2 regions of the Marinobacter sp. EN3 genome follow, and region 1 is predicted to be linked to the other one. Evidence: predicted binding sites of a transcription regulator. Region 1 holds the regulator's gene; the other holds the start of a gene.

Region 1 (9,567 bases):
CGGCCAACTGGAACATGCGTTTGCTGACCGGATCCTCAGCCACCGGCTCATCGCCAGCCTTCTGGCGGCTTCCGCCCACGACCCGACTGACCGCTTCCACCAGAACCTGAGGCTCAAACGGCTTGACCAGATAATCGATGGCACCAGATTGCATGGCAGACACCGCGTGGCTGATCTGGCCGTACGCGGTAATCAGCATCATGGGCAGCCCCGGATACAAGCGCTGAACTTCCGCCAACAACTCATGGCCGGACATGCCGGGCATATTGACATCGCTGACCACCATATCGACCGGCGCCCGGGCCAGGCTTGCCAGCGCATCTTCAGCGCTGGCCGCTTCCCGCACCTGGAATTTCGCCAGTTCCAGCGTCGTTACCAAAGCTTCGCGCAGGTCGTGGTCATCTTCCACAATCAGAATCTGGGCCTTTGCCATGCTATGCACCTCCAACCTGTTCTTTAAAACCGGGCTGTCAGAATAGGCAGCCGAACTATCGCGTCGGCGCCTTGCTGTCCGGGGGATGAAATCGAAAACTCGCCCTGATGGGCCTTGACCACAGCCTGCACCACGGCCAGCCCGAGGCCGGTGCCATGGGACTTGGTGGTGTAGAAGGCTTCCATAATCCGACCTGCCTCACCAGGCTCGAACCCGGGTCCATTATCGGAAACCCGGATTTCCAGGCGGCCAGAGGTAGCGGAAACGACGATTGAAACGTCGGCTGCCCCCGCCTCCAGACTGTTATTCACAAGATTGGTACAGGCGCCGACCAGGGCATCGCGATTGCACATCAGCCGGCAAGGCGCCTGCACCTGGTTGTCCAGGGTCACCTGCACACCTGGCGCAAGCTTGAGTCCATCAACAGCAGACTCGAGCGCTTCCACCAGGCGCGACGAATCCAGCTCTTCCGCCAGTCGGGTTTCACCGCGGGCGAAGATCAACATGTCGCGAACCTGCTGTTCCAGATGGGTCAGGCGGGACATCAGCCGGGAAGCGCAACGTTGACGTAGCTCCTCATCGAGATCCGGCTGGCTCAGATGACCACCATAGAGGATGGCGGCGGACAGCGGTGTGCGAATCTGGTGGGCCAGGGACGCAACCATCTTACCCATGGCAGAGAGGCGCTGGGCATGAGCCAGTTGCGACTGGAGCTGGCGCGTTTCAGTCAGATCGGTCAGCAGGATCAACTGACCCGGCTGATTCTCCATGGTACGGATCTCAATGCTGACCCGGCGACCATCCTTCAGGGACACCTCATGGCCATCATCGTTACGGGGCGCGAAACAGCGGCGGATAACGTCAATCCAGCGCTCGCCCTCAAGCGGTTCGCCCAGCAAGGCAATGGCGGCCGGGTTGCTCTGGCTGACAGTGCCATGTTTGTCCAGCACCACCACACCCGCAGGCAGGGCATTGAGCAAGGTAGACAGGCGATCTGCCAGCTGCTCTTTCTGCTCCAGCTCCTGCTGGCGCTGTCGCGATTCATAAGACAGCTCACCGGACAGCTGGTTCACCCGAGACTCGAGTGTGCGATAGGAATCGGTAATCTGGCGAGACATGCGATTGAACAGTTCCAGCGCAGAATCTACAGCCTCATCGTCCTGCTGTGGAAACAGTGCTGTCACCTTGTCGTTGACATCAGCCGCAGCGTTGGCATCCGGGTGGTGGCGGGACTCCATAACGACATGTGCGTGGCTCATAACCTTTCCCCCTGACAGGCCCGGCGGGGCCATCAATACTTTTGTTCGGAAAGGTTAAAGCTAACAACGTGCCAATTAGGATTTATTGTTTATTTTCAAACAGTAACGAAATCAACGATACCCAGGGTGACGAATTACCGTCGGCCAGAAACAACAATGGCGTCGCAGGTTACAAACCTTTGACGCCACCTTTTACCAGCCACCCCGGTGTCATCAGGCTTCTTCTGAGTCGTCCCTCAGACCATACTTTCGCACTTTCTCCACCAGCGTCGTGCGCCGTATCCGCAGCTTCTCGGCGGCGCGGGCGACTACGCCGCTGGCTTCATCGAGAGCCTGCTGAATCAATTGCTTTTCGAGATTGGAGAGATAATCCTTCAGATCAATGCCGTTCACCGGCAGCAACGCTGGCGCATCCAACCCCACCAGCCCTGGTATGGAAGAGGGCATACCGGAATCCTCTACCGGGCGATTCTCGTCGTAATCATCCACATAGCGGAACTTCTTCGGCAATTCCTGCACTCCGATCACGCCATAGGGATGCATGATGGCAAGACGCTCCACGAGGTTCGCCAGCTCACGGACATTGCCCGGCCAATCATGACGACACAGGCTCATGATGGCCGCCGAGTTCATCCGCAATGAACCACGCTTCTCTTTTTCCATCCGGGAAATCAGCTCGTTGATCAGCAGTGGAATGTCTTCGACTCGCTCCCGGAGTGCCGGCATTTCGATGGGGAACACGTTCAGCCGGTAGTACAGATCCTCCCGGAAATCACCGGATTCAATCATGTCCTCAAGATGCTTGTGGGTCGCCGCAATCACCCGTACGTCAGCGGTCTGGGTGCGGTTACTGCCCACTTTTTCAAAGGTGCGTTCCTGCAGTACCCGCAGTATCTTCACCTGCATGTTCAGGGGCATATCGCCAATTTCATCCAGGAACAAGGTGCCGCCTTCCGCCATCTCAAAGCGCCCTACCCTCGCCGTAATGGCACCGGTAAACGCGCCTTTCTCATGGCCAAAGAGCTCGCTCTCCAGCAGCTCTGCCGGAATAGCACCACAGTTCACCGGCACGAAGGGCTTATCGCGGCGGGAAGAATGGTAATGCAGATTGCGAGCAACCACTTCCTTCCCAGTACCGGACTCTCCGGTAATCAGCACGCTCACATCCTTGTCGGCCACCTGCTCCATCAACTGGCGCACTTGCTGGACTTTACGACTGGTTCCCACAAGGCTGCGGAACAGCTGCACACCACGCTGCTGGCCGCGCTGCTGGTTGCGGCTGAATTGGTCCCGATAGATCTGTGCGCGGTACAGGGAATCCACGAACTTGGTGTAGTTCAGCGGCCATTCCATCCGCGCAATCACTCGTGCCGCATCGTCCTCTGACAAACCCTTGAGCTCAGGGTCGCCAACCAGCAACACTGGTACACCGGTCATGGCCCGGCACACCTGCTCTATGGCGGAACAGGCGCCGGATTCGGTGCCGTTGACGACCGCTACCGAAACACTATCCCAGGCCTGATCATCGTCACTCGCCAAAAGCGCCAAAGCCTCGTCGCCGGAAATCACCTGCTCTTCACCGACAAACTCCAGAATGGTGACCAGATCTCGCCGCCTGGTTTCATCCTCACTCAGCACCAGCACTTTGTTATTTTTGGACATTCACAGGAATCTCTTCATGGATTTGTGCGGTATTTAAGACCGTATGCCGGCCCGAGTCAATTTTATGACGCTATCTTTGACGATTCGAGGAGACGTTCTGATAGGTTTTGGCGGCGTTACGGTTCTGGCTGACCCCCTTCAACGAGGCTTTCGCCTCGTCGCGGGCCTTCACAGCGGCAGCATCAGCCTCGGCCACAAAACGATTCAGCGCTTCCAGTCGCTCTCGCACCAGTGCGGCATCAATTCGGCCCTGCTCGAGTTCAGCCATCAACGGTTCCACCGTCGGTCGGACCCGGGCATTAAGCTGGCCCAAGCGTTCCCAATCCTGGTTGTCCAGGGCCAGGGTTAATTCGTTTTGAAGCTGATCCAGATCGGAAAGGAGGTTTTCAGGGTTGGCCATTGGCAATCTCCGGGGTCTGCGGGACAGACTGGCCAACGAAAGGGCGCCACCGGAAACGATGGCGCCCCGCAAGCGGACGGTTAACGCCGTGCAGCGCGACGGGCCGCAGAGGCGGTAAACTCGTTACCACGATACCCCGGCGCGAAATCATAGGCGGGGTAACCATTGTCCAGACCATCAATGTAATAACGGTTTGCCTTCAGATCATACGTCATTTCCATGGTGGTCCAGAAGACCGGCTCGCTGTAGTAACTGATATTGTGAGCCTCGGAAACGCGCCATAGCTCGCCCTTCTCGTTGTACTCCTCAGAAACCAGAATCTGCCAGCTATCTTCGTCAATGTAGAACACACGGCGCTCATAAATGTGGCCGATACCGGTACGACGCTTGGCCTCTACCACCCACACCCGATGCAGCTCATAGCGAGCAAGACTCTGGTTGATGTGGTTGGGGCGGATGACGTCCTCAGGGCGAACACTGGAATCGTGAAGCTTGTATCCGTTGTAGGGAACCAGCAGCTCCCGTTTACCTTTGAGTTCCCAGTCATACTGGTTTGGAGCGCCGTTATACATATCTTTTTGGTCTACCGAACGCAGAGAGGACGAATTCGGCAGGTCTGTCTCGTAGGCCAGGTTCGGAGACCGGCGCAGGCGTCGGGAGCCGGCGTCATAACGCCATGCAAGGCGAGGTGAACGAACCTGATCCAGAGTCTCGTGCACCAGGGTGATGGTGCCCGCCAGCGTGGTTGGGGCGATCGTCTCGGTTTTCAGGTAGAAGATCTTGTTGTCGATATCGGCAAGATCCGCGCCTACCTGACTGTACGCGAAGAAATAATCATAGTGATTGACCACCGGGTTGAAGGAACCGTCTTCCTGAGGGGTGGCTGAAGCACTACGGAAGGACACTTCCTCACCACGATACCGGAGAATGTGGTTCCAGATCGCTTCCAGACCATTCTGTGGAATGGGGAACGGGCTGGTCATGATGGTGTCTCTTACCCCGTTTCCATTATCCAGCAGCTCGGCGGTCAGGGCATTCTGGCGAAACTTCTCGTATACATGTTCGGGAAACGCCGCTGTCCGACGGGTTTCATACACCGGCATGAAAAATGCCGGGCCATATTGCTCCAGCATCCGGATGTGGCCGTCCGACAACTTATCCCGGTAAAGATCAAGGTTATCCCCCGTCACCACATACAGGGCGTCATCGCCAGGGAACGGATTGATTTCTACAGACCCCTCGCGCCAATTCGCCGGTGGCGTGGCAAGCCCGCCATCCCAGGCTGGAATGGTGCCCGCCGCGTTGCCCGCGCGCTCGGCACCAACCGGTGTCAGCTCATTGTTCAGGCGCGCGGCTTCAGCCTGTGTTACCTTTGCCAGCAGCGGACTGGACGCCCCCATAACAGCAACTGCGATGGCAGCAATAAATCGGTTTCGCATCCTCAACCTCCAGCGTGAGTCACATGAGTGGTCAATACTCACCCAATTTGACGCTCTTTGTGCCAGTTTCAAACGCCCGTTTCAAGTGGTTGTTTGTAGTTTCTTGTGACAAGAGCATTTCCACAAAGCGGATAGAGCGAGAAATAAACAGCCAAAAATGATAAACTCCCAAAGTTTTACCGGCCCTGTTTCTCTGGTTTTTCGTTCGCAGGTTTCCTCATGGCATCACAATGGCACACCCTGGTTTCGCAAAAGCTGTTTCTGGCCAAAACGTTACTAGTCCGGGTTGAACAAGACGAAGCGGCGACTGCGCCAGAACGAGAAGCCCAACTGCAAGGTGCCATTGAGTTGTTGCTGCGGGCTCGCGGACTCCTGCTGGTAATGATTGCCCGATGTCACCAGAACAAGGTCGACAGACCGGCCTCCATTGACGAGCTGGAGGCGCTGTTTCCCTATGCGATTGCGGAAGGCGGGATGTTGAAGGAACTGGCTGAAACACCAGGCAGCTGGTGGCAACAGCTGAATCAGTTGGAGGCTGCCGCTGGAGAACCGCCCAAGACACGGAAAACCGTGACGGAAGAAAACATCATTGCGGTTTCGGCGGATCAGGGGCCAGATCGGTCCATTCAGGCTCTGAACAAGATACTGGCTGCCATGACCGTATTGACCAGAGAGATATACGAGCAACACAGCGAGTGGTAATCCGCCTGCCGGAGCCAATCCATTAACATACGCTGACAGCAGATATAGGTTGAATGAATGTCACCTTCGTTTTTTGAAATTGTACAACTCGCCGACGGCGACTACGCGCTTCGCCGGATTGATGACGACGCAGCTCCACTTGTGCGCATCTCATTCTCTGACGAGGCCAGAGAAATGCTGGAAGACCGGGACATGAACGTCGCCAAGGCGATGATTGCCGCTGGCATCGAGGCCGCTGGCAACATCAGCCACGACATTGACTGGGAAGAGGACGAAGGCGAGTTCGCCGACAATCAGCCCCACTACACCTTGCATTGAGCACCCGTTATCTCTGGCGCAACACCACACCGTGGCTATTACCCTTGGCAGATGCCTTTTGCAAGGTTTCCAGCGCTGCACGGCCCAGCTTGTGAGTCCAGAGCACAACGGCATGGCAGGTGCCTGCGCCCAGCGCTCGCTCAGCCAACTCTTGTGCCGGGAATTCTGCCGTTGACCGCAACACAAGAATCTCACTGGCCACAATGCCGTGCATTTTCTGCCACTTGGCCACCAGGGACTGGGGAGGATCAATCCACGCCAGCCAACGTTTCTCCTGGTTGAGTTGTGTGAGCATTGGCAGCAGCAACTGGAAATTCTCCACCTGCTCCTCCGGAAGAATAATCTCGGTAACATTGCCACCGAAGCCAGACGCTGAACGTCGCTCCGAACCGGACGCTGCTGCCCTGGCCGCCGGTGCCCTTTGGCCAGAGGAAACCGCGCCAGCCGCAACAACAGCTGCCGGCTGAAATGCCATGTTCTGAGTGAAGCTCAACTGTTCCATTACTCACCTACCTGCGCCATGCGCTGCCGAATACGGTATTCAGTGAAGATCGGAGCGGCGGATAACGCCTACGCCGAGACCTTCAATAAACAATTCCTGCTCCGCGAGATCGACTTCAATCGGAGCAAACTCCTCATTCTCTGCAATCAGCCAGACCTTGTTGCCTTCCCTGCGGAAACGCTTGACGGTGACCTCCTCTCCGACACGAGCGACAACAATCTGACCGTTATGGACATCCTGGGTACTGTGCACCGCCAGTAAGTCACCATCCAGAATCCCGATGTCTTTCATGCTCATCCCCCGTACCCGCAAAAGGTAATCTGCTGAAGGAGAGAAGAAGCCCGGCTGCAGCGTGCAGTGATCTTCAATATGTTCCTGCGCCAGAATCGGGCTGCCGGCGGCAACCTGCCCGATGACAGGGAGGCCCAGATCCTCTTCGGCCTCCGGCAAGCGAATGCCCCGGCTGGCCCCCGGGACCATCTCTATGGCGCCCTTCCTTGCCAGAGCCCTCAGATGTTCTTCCGCCGCGTTGGCGGAACGGAATCCCAGCTCTGCGGCAATTTCAGCCCTGGTGGGCGGGTAGCCGGTTTCATCCACGTAACGTCGGATAATGTCCAGCACCTGGGATTGTCTTGCGGTCAGTTTCATCAGTCGGGCTCCGGAATTTCGATCCTGTTTTTTTATACAGTGAACTGACTATATACAGTGTTTTATCCAGTGTAAAGCCCTCTACGTTTCGTTTCCTTCCTGTAACGGGCGACCAACAGCCTGTATGTTATGGTGACGCAAACCAGACACAGGGAAGCCACACACAACCATGACCGCACACGACCGCTGCAAGATGCCGGAACAAACGACAAACCGGGACGGCCAGGAACGAAAAGTCGGGGTTGAGATTGAACTGTCCGGCCTGACCTACGAGGCCCTGGTCCAGCATGCCGCCCGATTGCTTGGGGGCGAGCCGGAGCTGACATCCCGTTATGTCACCCGACTGGATACGGACGCCGGAGCATTCACCATTGAGCTGGACTCTGATCCTATCAAAGACCTGGATCTTGCCGACGAGCGGCTCCCGGAATCCATTCGGGAACTCGGCAACCACGCCATGGACGTCATTGATTTTGCCGCCGAGAAGATTGTGCCGTTAGAGATTGTGGGGCCACCGCTCGCAATGTCGGCTCTGGGCATGATCGAAAATCTGGTAGACGAACTGCGAGACCTGGGTGCTGAAGGCAGCCGGGAGGCCATCTATTTTGCGTTCGGGCTTCAACTTAACCCGGAACTGCCCGATCTTGAACCAGAGACCCTGGTACGTTACCTGCAGGCGTTCGCACTGCTGTATGACTGGCTCAAGTCCCGGCATCAGCTGGATATCAGCCGGAAGTTCACCACCTACATCGAGCCCTGGAGCAGCCGCTACACAGACAAGCTGATGGCGGACGATTACCGTCCTGACCTGGACACACTGATGAGGGACTATCTGCACTACAACCCTACCCGGAACAAGGCATTGGATCTTCTGCCACTGTTCGCTCATCTGAACGAATCGCTGTTGTCCGAATACGTTCAGGACCCCAGGATCAAAAGTCGTCCTACTCTGCACTACCGGCTGCCGGATTGTGATATCGACAATCCCAATTGGCACTTCTCCACAGTCTGGAACGATTGGGTAGTGCTGGAGCAGCTTGCCAACAACCGTCAGGATCTTGATGCCCTGCGGGGCGAATTCCACGACTCCCGGAAGTTCAGCTTCCGCAATCTCACCCGCTCCTGGCGTGAGACCACCGATGAATGGCTGCATCAGCACGGTTATGTCTGACTGGGAAAGCGAAACGGACATCCCCGGCCTCACCATCGGCATCAGTGGCCCGGCCCGGCGAAGTATGGCCCATCGGCTGATCAGCCTGGGCCTGCGCCTGCATGGCGCCAGAACACACTACATCCGCCCGGGCGACCGTACCAACGTCGAACTACTGGACGGGCTGGTACTCTCGGGCGGCACCCACGTGCATCCGGGCCGCTATGGTCAACAACCCCAGGTGACGGCCAGGTATGACCTGAAACGGGATGCTACCGACACCGAGCTTCTCCGCCAGGCGGAGGCGATTAACATTCCGGTGCTGGGTATCTGCCGCGGTGCACAGTTTATCAACGTCTTTCACGGCGGGTCCCTGTGCCAGAACGTTACCCCGTTGCGGGTACATACCCGACATCGACCTTTGTTATTACCCCTCCAAACGGTTCGCCTGGTCCGGGACAGCCGTCTGGGAGGCCTGATGTACAGCCACGTGATTGGCGCCAACCGCATTCACAGCCAGGCCATCAAGCGCCTTGGACAGAATCTCAGAGTGACGGCCGTGGACAACGACCTGTTTGTGCAGGCCATCGAAAACACCGGCCGACAATGGTTGATGGGAGTGCAATGGCACCCCGAATACCTGCTTTACCACACCGGGCACCGTCGCATCTTCAGCCACTTTGTGCACGCTGCCCGGGCCCGGAAACTGGAACGACTGGATAACCGGGAAGGCCAGGAGTTCCACTCATAAGGAGAATGACCATGATCAAACGTCGACTGCCACTTGCGCTCGCCGCCGCCGTCACCGTAATACCCGCGGCAGCCAGTGCCGGAGAAGTGAGCCTGAGTGGCGAAGGTATTGTTCGTTACGAACCAGACAGCGCCAGACTACAGTTCTCGGTCACGGCCGAGCACCCGGATGCCGCAAAGGCCTCTGAACAGGTGTCCGACACCATGGACGAGTGGCGCCAGGCCATTGCGGCCTATCGTAATGAGCTGGACGACTATTCTGATGCCGATCTCAGCGTTTACACTCGCATGCTTCCTGTACGGG
Region 2 (9,567 bases), on a different contig from region 1:
TCTCCAGGATTACCGAGATCTTTCCGGAGATTGATCCGGACGCTATCGATATGGGGGTGTTTGGCAAAGTGGTGAAGAACCCGGCCGAGCATGCTCTGAGAGAAGGCGACCGGGTGGAACTATACCGCCCACTCAAGATTGATCCCAAGCAGGCTCGCCTGAACCGGGCTAAAAAGAAAGCGTAAGCGCTAGTAGGCTGGCGTTTCTTCCAGGAGCTGGGCTTCGTAGTGGCTCAGCTGATCATTCTCGTAGTAAACGATGATGCGCTGTTCTTCGATCTCGTTGCCCCGGCGCTGAAAGGTGTAAACATAGTATTCCCGGGACGGGTCGACGGGGTTCAGCATCAACGGGCTTCCCAGCAGCGCGTGAACCTGACTTCTGGGCATGCCTTCGGACAGCTCCTTCAGCTCCTCATCGGTGACAATGTTGCCCTGCTGGACATTGATTTTGTAAACGCCCGGAAAAACACAGCCGGACAAGGATAAAATGCTAATAAGAACGATAGCGGGGAGCTTTTGCATCGCCGGGGGAAATCCTCTATCTTGAATTCGCCTGCGTTGAGCAGGTGTGAAACGGGTCATCCGTTGTACTGCGGCTTTATCATACCGGAAGCCGTGAGGCACACCAAAGAGCGAATGGTAACATGTCATCTGAAAACGCCGAATTACGAAAAGTCGGTCTGAAGGTTACTCTGCCAAGGGTCAAGATCTTCAATATCCTTGAGAATGCTGAAGAACATCACCTGAGTGCTGAAGACGTTTATAAAAAGCTGCTGGACCAGGGCGATGACGTGGGCCTGGCGACAGTCTACCGGGTGCTGACCCAGTTCGAAGCTGCAGGCCTCGTGTTACGTCATAATTTCGAAGGCGGTCACGCGGTGTTCGAGATGGCCGGTGATGATCATCACGACCACATGGTTTGCACCCAGACTGGCGAAGTTGTTGAGTTCGTCGATGAGGTTATCGAGGAGCGCCAGCAGAAGATTGCGGCAGAGCACGGCTATGAGATTGTCGATCACAGCCTGATCCTTTACGTGAAGCCACTGAAGTCCGATAAGAAGTAAAAAAAGGGCCAGCGACAAGGCTGGCCCAGAAGCTCTCCGAAACGAGAGGGGGATTAGTGATGGGTTGCCTGGCCCTTTACAAACATCTCCCGGGCATGGGCTATGGTCTGTTCTGTCATGTCCACTCCGCCAAGCATCCTTGCAACTTCGCTGATCCGGCCCTGGTCATCCAGGGATTCGATGCGTGAATAGGTCGCGTCTTTCTCGGTAAATTTGCTGACGAACAAATGCTGATGGCACTGGGCCGCCACCTGCGGCAGGTGCGTGACGCACAGTACCTGGCCATTCTCGCCGAGTGATCTCAGCAGGCGGCCTACGACCTCCGCGGTGCCGCCACCGATGCCGACATCCACCTCATCGAACACCAAAGTTGGTGTGGTGGAGGTTTGTGCCACAACCACCTGAATGGCCAGGCTTATGCGGGAAAGTTCACCGCCGGAAGCCACCTTGGCCAACGATCGGGCGGGTTGGCCCGGGTTGGCACTTACCAGGAATTCCACCTCTTCCATGCCGTGAGGGGCAGGTTCGTCATCACTGTTCCGGCTCAGGTGGCTGACAAACTGCACCGATGGCATGCTCAATTGTGCCAACTCCCGGGCGATTCGCTGGTCGAGCTCCATGGCGGCATTCCGGCGTGTTTCTGTCAGCTTGGTGGCCAGGGCGTCAAACCGTGCCCGCAGGTTTTCCAGCTCGGCCTGAAGTTGTTCCAGGCTGCCTTCGCCGCCATCCAGTTCGGCCAGCTCCTGGCTCAGGCGTTGATGCAACTCCGGCAACTCCTCCGGGGTGATCCGGTGTTTGCGCGCCATCTGATAAATGGCGCTGAGCCGTTCTTCCACTTCGTTCAGTCGGACCGGGTCGGCTTCGTAGTCGTCTACGAAGCGGCGCAGGTTGTCGCCGGCTTCTGAAATCTGAATCTGTGCTTCGTTCAGCATCTGGATGGTGTCGGTCAGTGCCGGGACATCAACCGGCAGTTGCTCCAGTTGGTGCAGTGCCTGGCGCACCAGGTCTGCGGCCGAAACCTCATCTTCAGTGCATAGCAGGGCGGCCTGGTGGCTGCTGTGAAGTACGGCGTCGGCCTGGCTGAGCTGTGCCTGTTCGGCTTCCAGGGTTGTCTGTTCGTCCTCGCCCAGCGCCAACCTGTCCAGCTCTTCCACCTGATAGCGCAGCAGCTGTAAACGGGCCTCGGCCTCATCAGCATTGTGCTGGCGTTGCTGTAGTTTCTGACGCGTCTGGTGCCAGGCTTTCCATGCAGATCGGGTTTCGTCGGCCAGGCTTTCCGCGCCGGCGAACTCGTCCAGCAGCTTTCGGTGGGTTTCCTTGCGCAGCAGGGATTGATGCTGGTGCTGACTGTGGATATCCATCAGCAGGCCGCCCAGTTCTTTCAATTGTGACAGCGGGCAGGGCTGGCCATTAATGAATGCCTTGGAGCGGCCGTCCTTGCTGATGGTCCGGCGCAGGATGCAATCGTCCTTGTCGTCCAGCTCATGGCTGTCCAGCCAGGACCGGGCTTCGGGGATGCGGGATATATCGAAGCTGGCGGTAATGTCGGCACGCTTGGCGCCATGGCGAACAGCGCCGGCATCGGCCCGGCCTCCCATGGCCAGGCCAAGGGCATCAAGCACAATCGACTTGCCGGCGCCGGTTTCCCCAGTCAGGGCTGTCATACCGCGGTTGAACTGGAGTTCAACCCTTTCTGCAATGGCGTAGTTCGATACCGTGAGTTGTGTGAGCATGCCGCAACCTCCGCTCGTTCTTGAGCAAGTAATAACTCTGACCACTGTTCGTTCATACAGTTGCTGTGAATATATACAGGGTTTTTCCGGTTTGCAAACAGGAAATGATGAAAACATCAAAGATTGCGTGGGTGACGGTTGAAACCCGGGAAGCGGGCCCCATATCGGTTCGCAAAGCGATTCTTTCCTGCTTTCTGCACAAGCGGGAGTGGTTATTTCTGCAGGCCTCCGTGGCCGTGAAAACGTTATCAGGAGTTGTCATGAGTGCTGACGAAAAGCGCAACGAACAGGTAGAAGAACGCAACGAGGCAGCAGAAGCTGCGGCGGAAGAGCAGGCTGCAGGTAACCAGGATGCCGAGCAGTCACCGGAGCAGGGCTCCGAGCTGGATGTGCTGCAGCAGAAACTGCAGGAGTACCAGGAGCAGGCCTTGCGGGCACAGGCGGAGATGCAGAATGTCCGTCGCCGGGCCGAGATTGATGTGGAAAAAGCTCACAAGTTTGCGCTCGAGAAGTTTGTGAAAGAGCTGTTGCCGGTGGCCGACAGTCTGGAGAAGGCGGTCGAAAGCACCGAGGGTCACGAAAACGCAGGCGAGCTGGTTGCGTCCATTCGCGAAGGTGTGGAAATGACCCTGACGCTGTTCATGAACAGCCTGAAGAAATTCAACGTTGAACAGCTCAACCCGGTGGGTGAGCCGTTCGATCCGCAGCAGCACGAAGCCATGTCCATGGTGCCGGCGCCGGATGCCGAGCCTAACAGCGTGGTTGCGGTTGTGCAGAAAGGTTATCTGCTTAATGGCCGGGTAGTTCGTCCGGCGATGGTCGTAGTGGCCAAGGCAGAAGATGCGCCAAAAATCGACGAGCAGGCTTGAAAAGTCGAGCGGAGCGCCAATATAGCGATTAAACAGCAAAGGCCGGGGTAGGCATTCTCCGGAACAGCATTCAGAAAGATTTGGAGTGATTCGATGAGCAAGATTATTGGTATCGACCTGGGAACCACAAACTCCTGTGTGGCCATCATGGATGGCGACAAGGTAAAGGTAATTGAAAACGCAGAGGGTGATCGCACCACCCCGTCCATCATCGCCTACACCGATGACAACGAGACTCTGGTTGGCCAGTCGGCCAAGCGTCAGGCGGTGACCAACCCGCACAACACTCTGTACGCCATCAAGCGTCTGATTGGTCGTCGTTTTGAAGATGACGTGGTTCAGAAAGACATCAAGATGGTGCCCTATAAAATCGCCAAGGCAGACAACGGTGACGCCTGGGTTGAGGTAAAGGGTCAGAAAATGGCGCCGCCGCAGGTGTCTGCAGAAGTTCTGAAGAAAATGAAGAAGACTGCAGAAGACTACCTGGGTGAAAAGGTAACCGAAGCGGTGATCACCGTGCCTGCGTACTTCAATGACAGCCAGCGCCAGGCGACCAAAGATGCTGGCAAGATTGCTGGTCTGGAAGTGAAGCGGATCATCAACGAGCCAACTGCTGCGGCCCTGGCTTATGGCCTGGACAAGAAGAGCGGTGATCGTACTGTTGCTGTGTACGACCTGGGTGGTGGTACTTTCGATCTGTCCATCATCGAAATTGCGGACGTAGACGGCGAGCACCAGTTCGAAGTGCTGGCCACCAACGGTGACACCTTCCTGGGCGGTGAAGATTTCGACCTGAAAGTGATTGAATACCTGGCCGACCAGTTCAAGAAAGACAGCGGCATCGATCTTCGCGGCGACTCTCTGGCCATGCAGCGTCTGAAAGAAGCGGCGGAGAAGGCCAAGATCGAGCTGTCCAGCAGCCAGCAGACCGACGTAAACCTGCCGTACATCACTGCAGATGCGTCTGGTCCCAAGCACATGAACGTGAAGCTGACCCGTGCCAAGCTGGAATCGCTGGTGGAAGACCTGGTTCAGCGCAGTCTGGAGCCCTGTAAGGTGGCTCTTCAGGATGCGGGCATGAAGGCCGGTGAAATCGACGAGGTTATTCTGGTCGGTGGTCAGACCCGTATGCCGCTGGTGCAGGAGAAAGTAAAAGAGTTCTTCGGCAAAGAGCCGCGTAAAGACGTGAACCCGGACGAGGCCGTCGCCATGGGTGCAGCGATTCAGGGCGCGGTACTGTCTGGCGACGTGAAAGACGTACTGCTGCTGGACGTAACCCCGCTGACCCTGGGTATCGAAACCATGGGTGGCGTGGCCACTCCGCTGATCGAGAAGAACACCACGATTCCGACCAAGAAATCGCAGACCTTCTCTACAGCGGATGACAACCAGACTGCAGTGACCATTCATGTGGTTCAGGGTGAGCGTAAGCAGGCGGCACAGAACAAGTCTCTGGGTCGTTTCGATCTGGCCGACATTCCGCCGGCACCGCGCGGTGTGCCGCAGATCGAAGTAACCTTCGATATTGATGCCAACGGTATCCTGAACGTGTCTGCCAAAGACAAGGCGACCGGCAAGGAACAGTCCATCGTGATCAAGGCCTCTTCTGGTCTGAACGATGACGAGATCGAGAAGATGGTTCGCGATGCCGAGGCCAATGCCGAGGAAGATCGCAAGTTCGAGGAGCTTGTCCAGGCCCGTAACCAGGGTGATGCCATGGTACACGCCGTGCGCAAGACCTTGAGTGAAGCCGGTGACAAGGTCTCCGACAGCGAGAAGGAGTCCATCGAGGCCGCCATTAAGGATCTGGAAGAGGCCCTCGAGGGTTCTGACAAGGAAGCGATCGAAGCCAAGACTCAGAAGCTGACCGAAGTGTCCTCTGAGCTGGCTCAGAAGATGTACGCGGATCAGGCCGACCAGGCTCAGCAGGCCGGTGGCCAGGAAGAAGGTCAGGCCAAGAGTGCTGACGACGCCGTCGATGCCGAGTTCGAGGAAGTCAAAGACGACGACAAGAAGTAATTCCGAGGTACATCAAGTAGTTGGGGAAACGCGGGCCGGGCTCGCGTTTTCCTCGTTATAAAAACAGGGTTTTGAAGCATGGCCAAGCGCGATTATTACGAAGTACTCGGGATCTCCCGGGATGCGGACGAAAAGGAAATTAAGCGGGCGTATCGAAAGCTCGCGATGAAGTACCACCCGGACCGTAACCCGGATGACAAAGATGCCGAGAACAAATTCAAAGAGGCCAGCGAAGCCTACGAAATCCTGGCGGACTCCAGTAAGCGCGCCGCCTACGACCAGTTTGGTCATGCCGGCGTAGACGGTCAGGCTGGCGGCGGCTTTGGTGGCGGTGGCGCCAGCTTCTCCGACATCTTTGGTGATGTGTTCGGTGACATCTTCGGTGGTGGTGGCCGTGGCCGAACCACCCGCGGTGCAGATCTTCGCTACACCCTGGAGCTGGATCTGGAAGAGGCCGTTAAGGGCAAAACCGTCAAGATCAACATCCCTGGCCATAAAGAATGTGAAGCCTGTGACGGCAGTGGCGCTGAAAAAGGCTCTCGCCCGGAAAGCTGTGGCACCTGCCAGGGCATGGGCCAGGTCCGGATGCAGCAAGGCTTCTTCACCGTACAGCAAGCCTGTCCTACCTGTCGTGGCTCCGGCCAGATCATCAAGAACCCGTGTAAGAGCTGCCATGGCCAGGGTCGGGTGCGCCAGGAGAAAACCCTCTCGGTCAAGGTGCCGCCAGGTGTTGATACTGGCGACCGTATTCGCCTGTCCGGCGAAGGTGAGATGGGTGTAGACGGAGGGCCTCCTGGAGACCTTTATGTACAGGTCGCCGTTCGTGAGCATTCCATTTTCACCCGTGACGGTCGCAATCTTTACTGCGAAGTGCCCATCAGCATCGTCGACGCCACCCTCGGTGGCGAGCTGGAAGTACCAACGCTGGATGGTCGGGTAAAGCTCAAGATTCCGCCTGAGACCCAGACCGGCAAACTGTTCCGTCTGCGCAACAAAGGCGTCAGCCCGGTCCGCGGTGGCCCGGCCGGTGATTTGTTGTGCCGGGTGATTGTGGAAACGCCGGTGAACCTCACCAAACGCCAGAAAGAACTGCTGGAAGAATTCCAGCAAACCCTGGATGGTAACAACGGAACTCATCATGCCCCCAAGAAAACCTCATGGTTTGAGGGTGTGAAAAACTTCTTCGACGAAATGAAATTCTGAGGGTAGAGCAGATGAGGGTAGCGATCATCGGCGCCGCCGGGCGCATGGGTAAAGTGCTGATCGAAGCTGTCGACGGTACCGAAGGCCTTGAGCTCGGCGCTGCCATCGTCGAGCCGGGCAGCAGTCTGATTGGCGCCGACGCCGGTGAAATGACCGGCATCGGCAAAACCGGCGTAAAAATGGCCGCCAGCCTGGACGACGTCAAAGACGACTTCGACGTACTGGTGGACTTCACCTTCCCGGACCTGACCCTGGAAAACGCGAAGTTTTGCAGCGCTAACGGCAAAATGCTCGTGATCGGTACCACCGGCATGACCGACGCCGAAAAAGAGCAACTGGCCCTGGCCGCCGAAAACACTCCGGTCGTTTTTGCGCCCAACATGAGCGTGGGCGTCAATGTCGTCCTCAACCTGCTGCGCACCGCCGCCGCAACCTTGGGTGATGACTACGACGTGGAAATCATCGAAGCCCACCACCGCCACAAAAAAGACGCCCCCTCGGGCACAGCCCTGCGTATGGGTGAAGTGGTGGCTGATGCTCTCGGTCGCGACCTGAAAGAATGTGCGGTCTATGGCCGCGAAGGCTTCACCGGCGAACGCACCCGCAAGGAAATCGGCTTCGAGACCATCCGCGCCGGCGATGTGGTGGGTGACCACACCGTTCTGTTCGCCACCGAGGGCGAGCGCATTGAGATTACCCACAAGGCGAGCAGCCGGATGACGTTTGCTAAAGGCGCCATGCGTGCGGCGTTGTGGCTGAAGGGTAAGGCGGCAGGTCTTTACGACATGCAGGATGTTCTGAACCTGAAAAGTTGAGGTTGAGCTACATACTCAGAGGCTGCGGGAGCAGGGCACCTTCCCGAAAATTTCGAAGGCCATGGATGGCCGGAGAGAAGCGCACATGGAAGTGCTTGTAGCGGTTTTCGGGAAGGTGCCCTGCTTCCGTGGCCGGAGTTTGCGTCAGGCCGAGAGCAATTCGGCGTGGACAAAAAACGCCAAAATCGCTTACAATAAGGCGATTTGACTGCACCAAGCGTACCTTTGAAAAGTTTATAAAAGCGGGACCGGGTTTTTACCTTGTCTCGCTTTTTTGCAACCTGAGATTATGCGCTTGCGTTCCTGTTCGTGACGAACTTACGCCACTCGATGAGGATACAAGCCTTGAGCACACCAGCAATCCTTGCACTCGCAGACGGAAGCCTCTTCTACGGCACCGCCATCGGCGCAGACGGAGAAACCAGCGGCGAGGTAGTTTTCAACACTGCCATGACCGGCTACCAGGAAATCCTGACCGATCCGTCCTACTCCCGCCAGATCGTTACCCTGACGTATCCGCACATTGGCAACACCGGTGTTAACGAAGAAGACGTAGAATCCGACCGCATCCAGGCCGCTGGCCTGATCATCCGGGATCTGCCCCTGCTCGCCAGCAGCTGGCGAAACAAGGGTAGCCTTGATGACTACCTGCGAAGCAACAACATTGTTGGCATTGCGGACATCGACACCCGCCGACTGACCCGCATCCTCCGGGACAAGGGCTCCCAGCATGGGGCCATCGTCGCTGGTGAAAACGCCACTGCCGAACGCGCACTGGAACTGGCTAACGCCTTTCCCGGCCTCAAAGGCATGGACCTGGCCAAAGAAGTCACCTGCAGCGAAGCCTACCAGTGGAACCAGGCCGAGTGGGATCTGGTAAACGGCTACAGTGACCGCTCCGAAGACAGGTTCAAGGTGGTGGCCTGGGATTACGGCGTAAAATACAACATTCTGCGGATGCTCGCGGCCCGCGGTTGCGAGATCACCGTCGTGCCTGCGCAAACCCCGGCCTCTGATGTACTGGCGATGAACCCCGATGGCATCTTCCTGTCCAACGGCCCGGGCGACCCCGAGCCCTGCGACTATGCTATCAAGGCCATTCAGGAAGTGCTGGAAACCGAGATTCCGGTATTCGGCATCTGCCTGGGCCACCAGCTACTGGCCCTGGCCAGTGGTGCAAAAACCATGAAAATGGGCCACGGCCACCACGGTGCCAACCATCCGGTGCAGGACATTGCCAAAGGCACTGTGATGATTACCAGTCAGAACCACGGCTTTGCTGTGGATGAAACAACCCTGCCCGCCAACGTGGAAGCGACTCACAAATCGCTGTTTGACGGCACTCTGCAGGGCATTCGCCGCACCGATAAGCCGGCCTACAGCTTCCAGGGTCACCCGGAAGCCAGCCCGGGGCCCCATGATGTGGCTCCGCTGTTTGACGAGTTTATCCAGCTGATGGAAGCGCGATCTGCCTGAGGGCAAGGCCATCAACGATAGCTCACCGGCGCTGAATACCGCGCTGCAAGAATTCAAAAGTTGCTGACAGGTTTACCAAGACATGCCAAAACGTACCGACATTAAAAGCATCCTGATCCTGGGCGCCGGCCCCATCGTGATCGGGCAGGCGTGCGAATTCGACTACTCCGGAGCCCAGGCCTGTAAGGCGCTGCGCGAAGAGGGCTACCGGGTGATCCTGGTGAACTCCAACCCGGCCACCATCATGACCGACCCGGCCATGGCCGATGCCACCTACATCGAACCGATCACCTGGAAGACGGTCGAAAAGATCATCGAAAAGGAAAAGCCGGACGCCCTGCTGCCCACCATGGGTGGTCAGACTGCGCTGAACTGTGCGCTGGATCTGG

The links. Region 1 encodes LexA, which represses DNA repair genes until DNA is damaged. Its sites were predicted from a motif close to CTGTNTNNNNANACAG; they were not measured.
Region 2: the regulator LexA is predicted to act here: its motif matches at 2,841-2,856, upstream of recN (DNA repair protein RecN).

The regions. Positions count from the first base shown of each region.
Region 1 covers NZ_AXCC01000001.1:664,087-673,653, forward strand. Annotated here, with positions in the region: gene Q675_RS22650 (sigma-54-dependent transcriptional regulator) at 1-433, opposite strand, end outside; gene Q675_RS22655 (sensor histidine kinase) at 457-1,692, opposite strand; gene Q675_RS22660 (sigma-54 dependent transcriptional regulator) at 1,906-3,354, opposite strand; gene Q675_RS22665 (hypothetical protein) at 3,425-3,754, opposite strand; gene Q675_RS22670 (DUF1329 domain-containing protein) at 3,835-5,193, opposite strand; gene Q675_RS22675 (DUF6586 family protein) at 5,413-5,895, shown strand; gene Q675_RS22680 (hypothetical protein) at 5,953-6,213, shown strand; gene Q675_RS22685 (cell division inhibitor SulA) at 6,221-6,715, opposite strand; gene lexA (transcriptional repressor LexA) at 6,755-7,366, opposite strand; gene Q675_RS22690 (amidoligase family protein) at 7,533-8,534, shown strand; gene Q675_RS22695 (gamma-glutamyl-gamma-aminobutyrate hydrolase family protein) at 8,527-9,264, shown strand; gene Q675_RS22700 (SIMPL domain-containing protein) at 9,276-9,567, shown strand, end outside.
Region 2 covers NZ_AXCC01000045.1:63,348-72,914, reverse strand. Annotated here, with positions in the region: gene Q675_RS32375 (RnfH family protein) at 1-185, shown strand, start outside; gene Q675_RS32370 (outer membrane protein assembly factor BamE) at 189-521, opposite strand; gene fur (ferric iron uptake transcriptional regulator) at 644-1,063, shown strand; gene recN (DNA repair protein RecN) at 1,117-2,796, opposite strand; gene grpE (nucleotide exchange factor GrpE) at 3,057-3,665, shown strand; gene dnaK (molecular chaperone DnaK) at 3,759-5,684, shown strand; gene dnaJ (molecular chaperone DnaJ) at 5,763-6,887, shown strand; gene dapB (4-hydroxy-tetrahydrodipicolinate reductase) at 6,899-7,702, shown strand; gene carA (glutamine-hydrolyzing carbamoyl-phosphate synthase small subunit) at 8,048-9,178, shown strand; gene carB (carbamoyl-phosphate synthase large subunit) at 9,261-9,567, shown strand, end outside.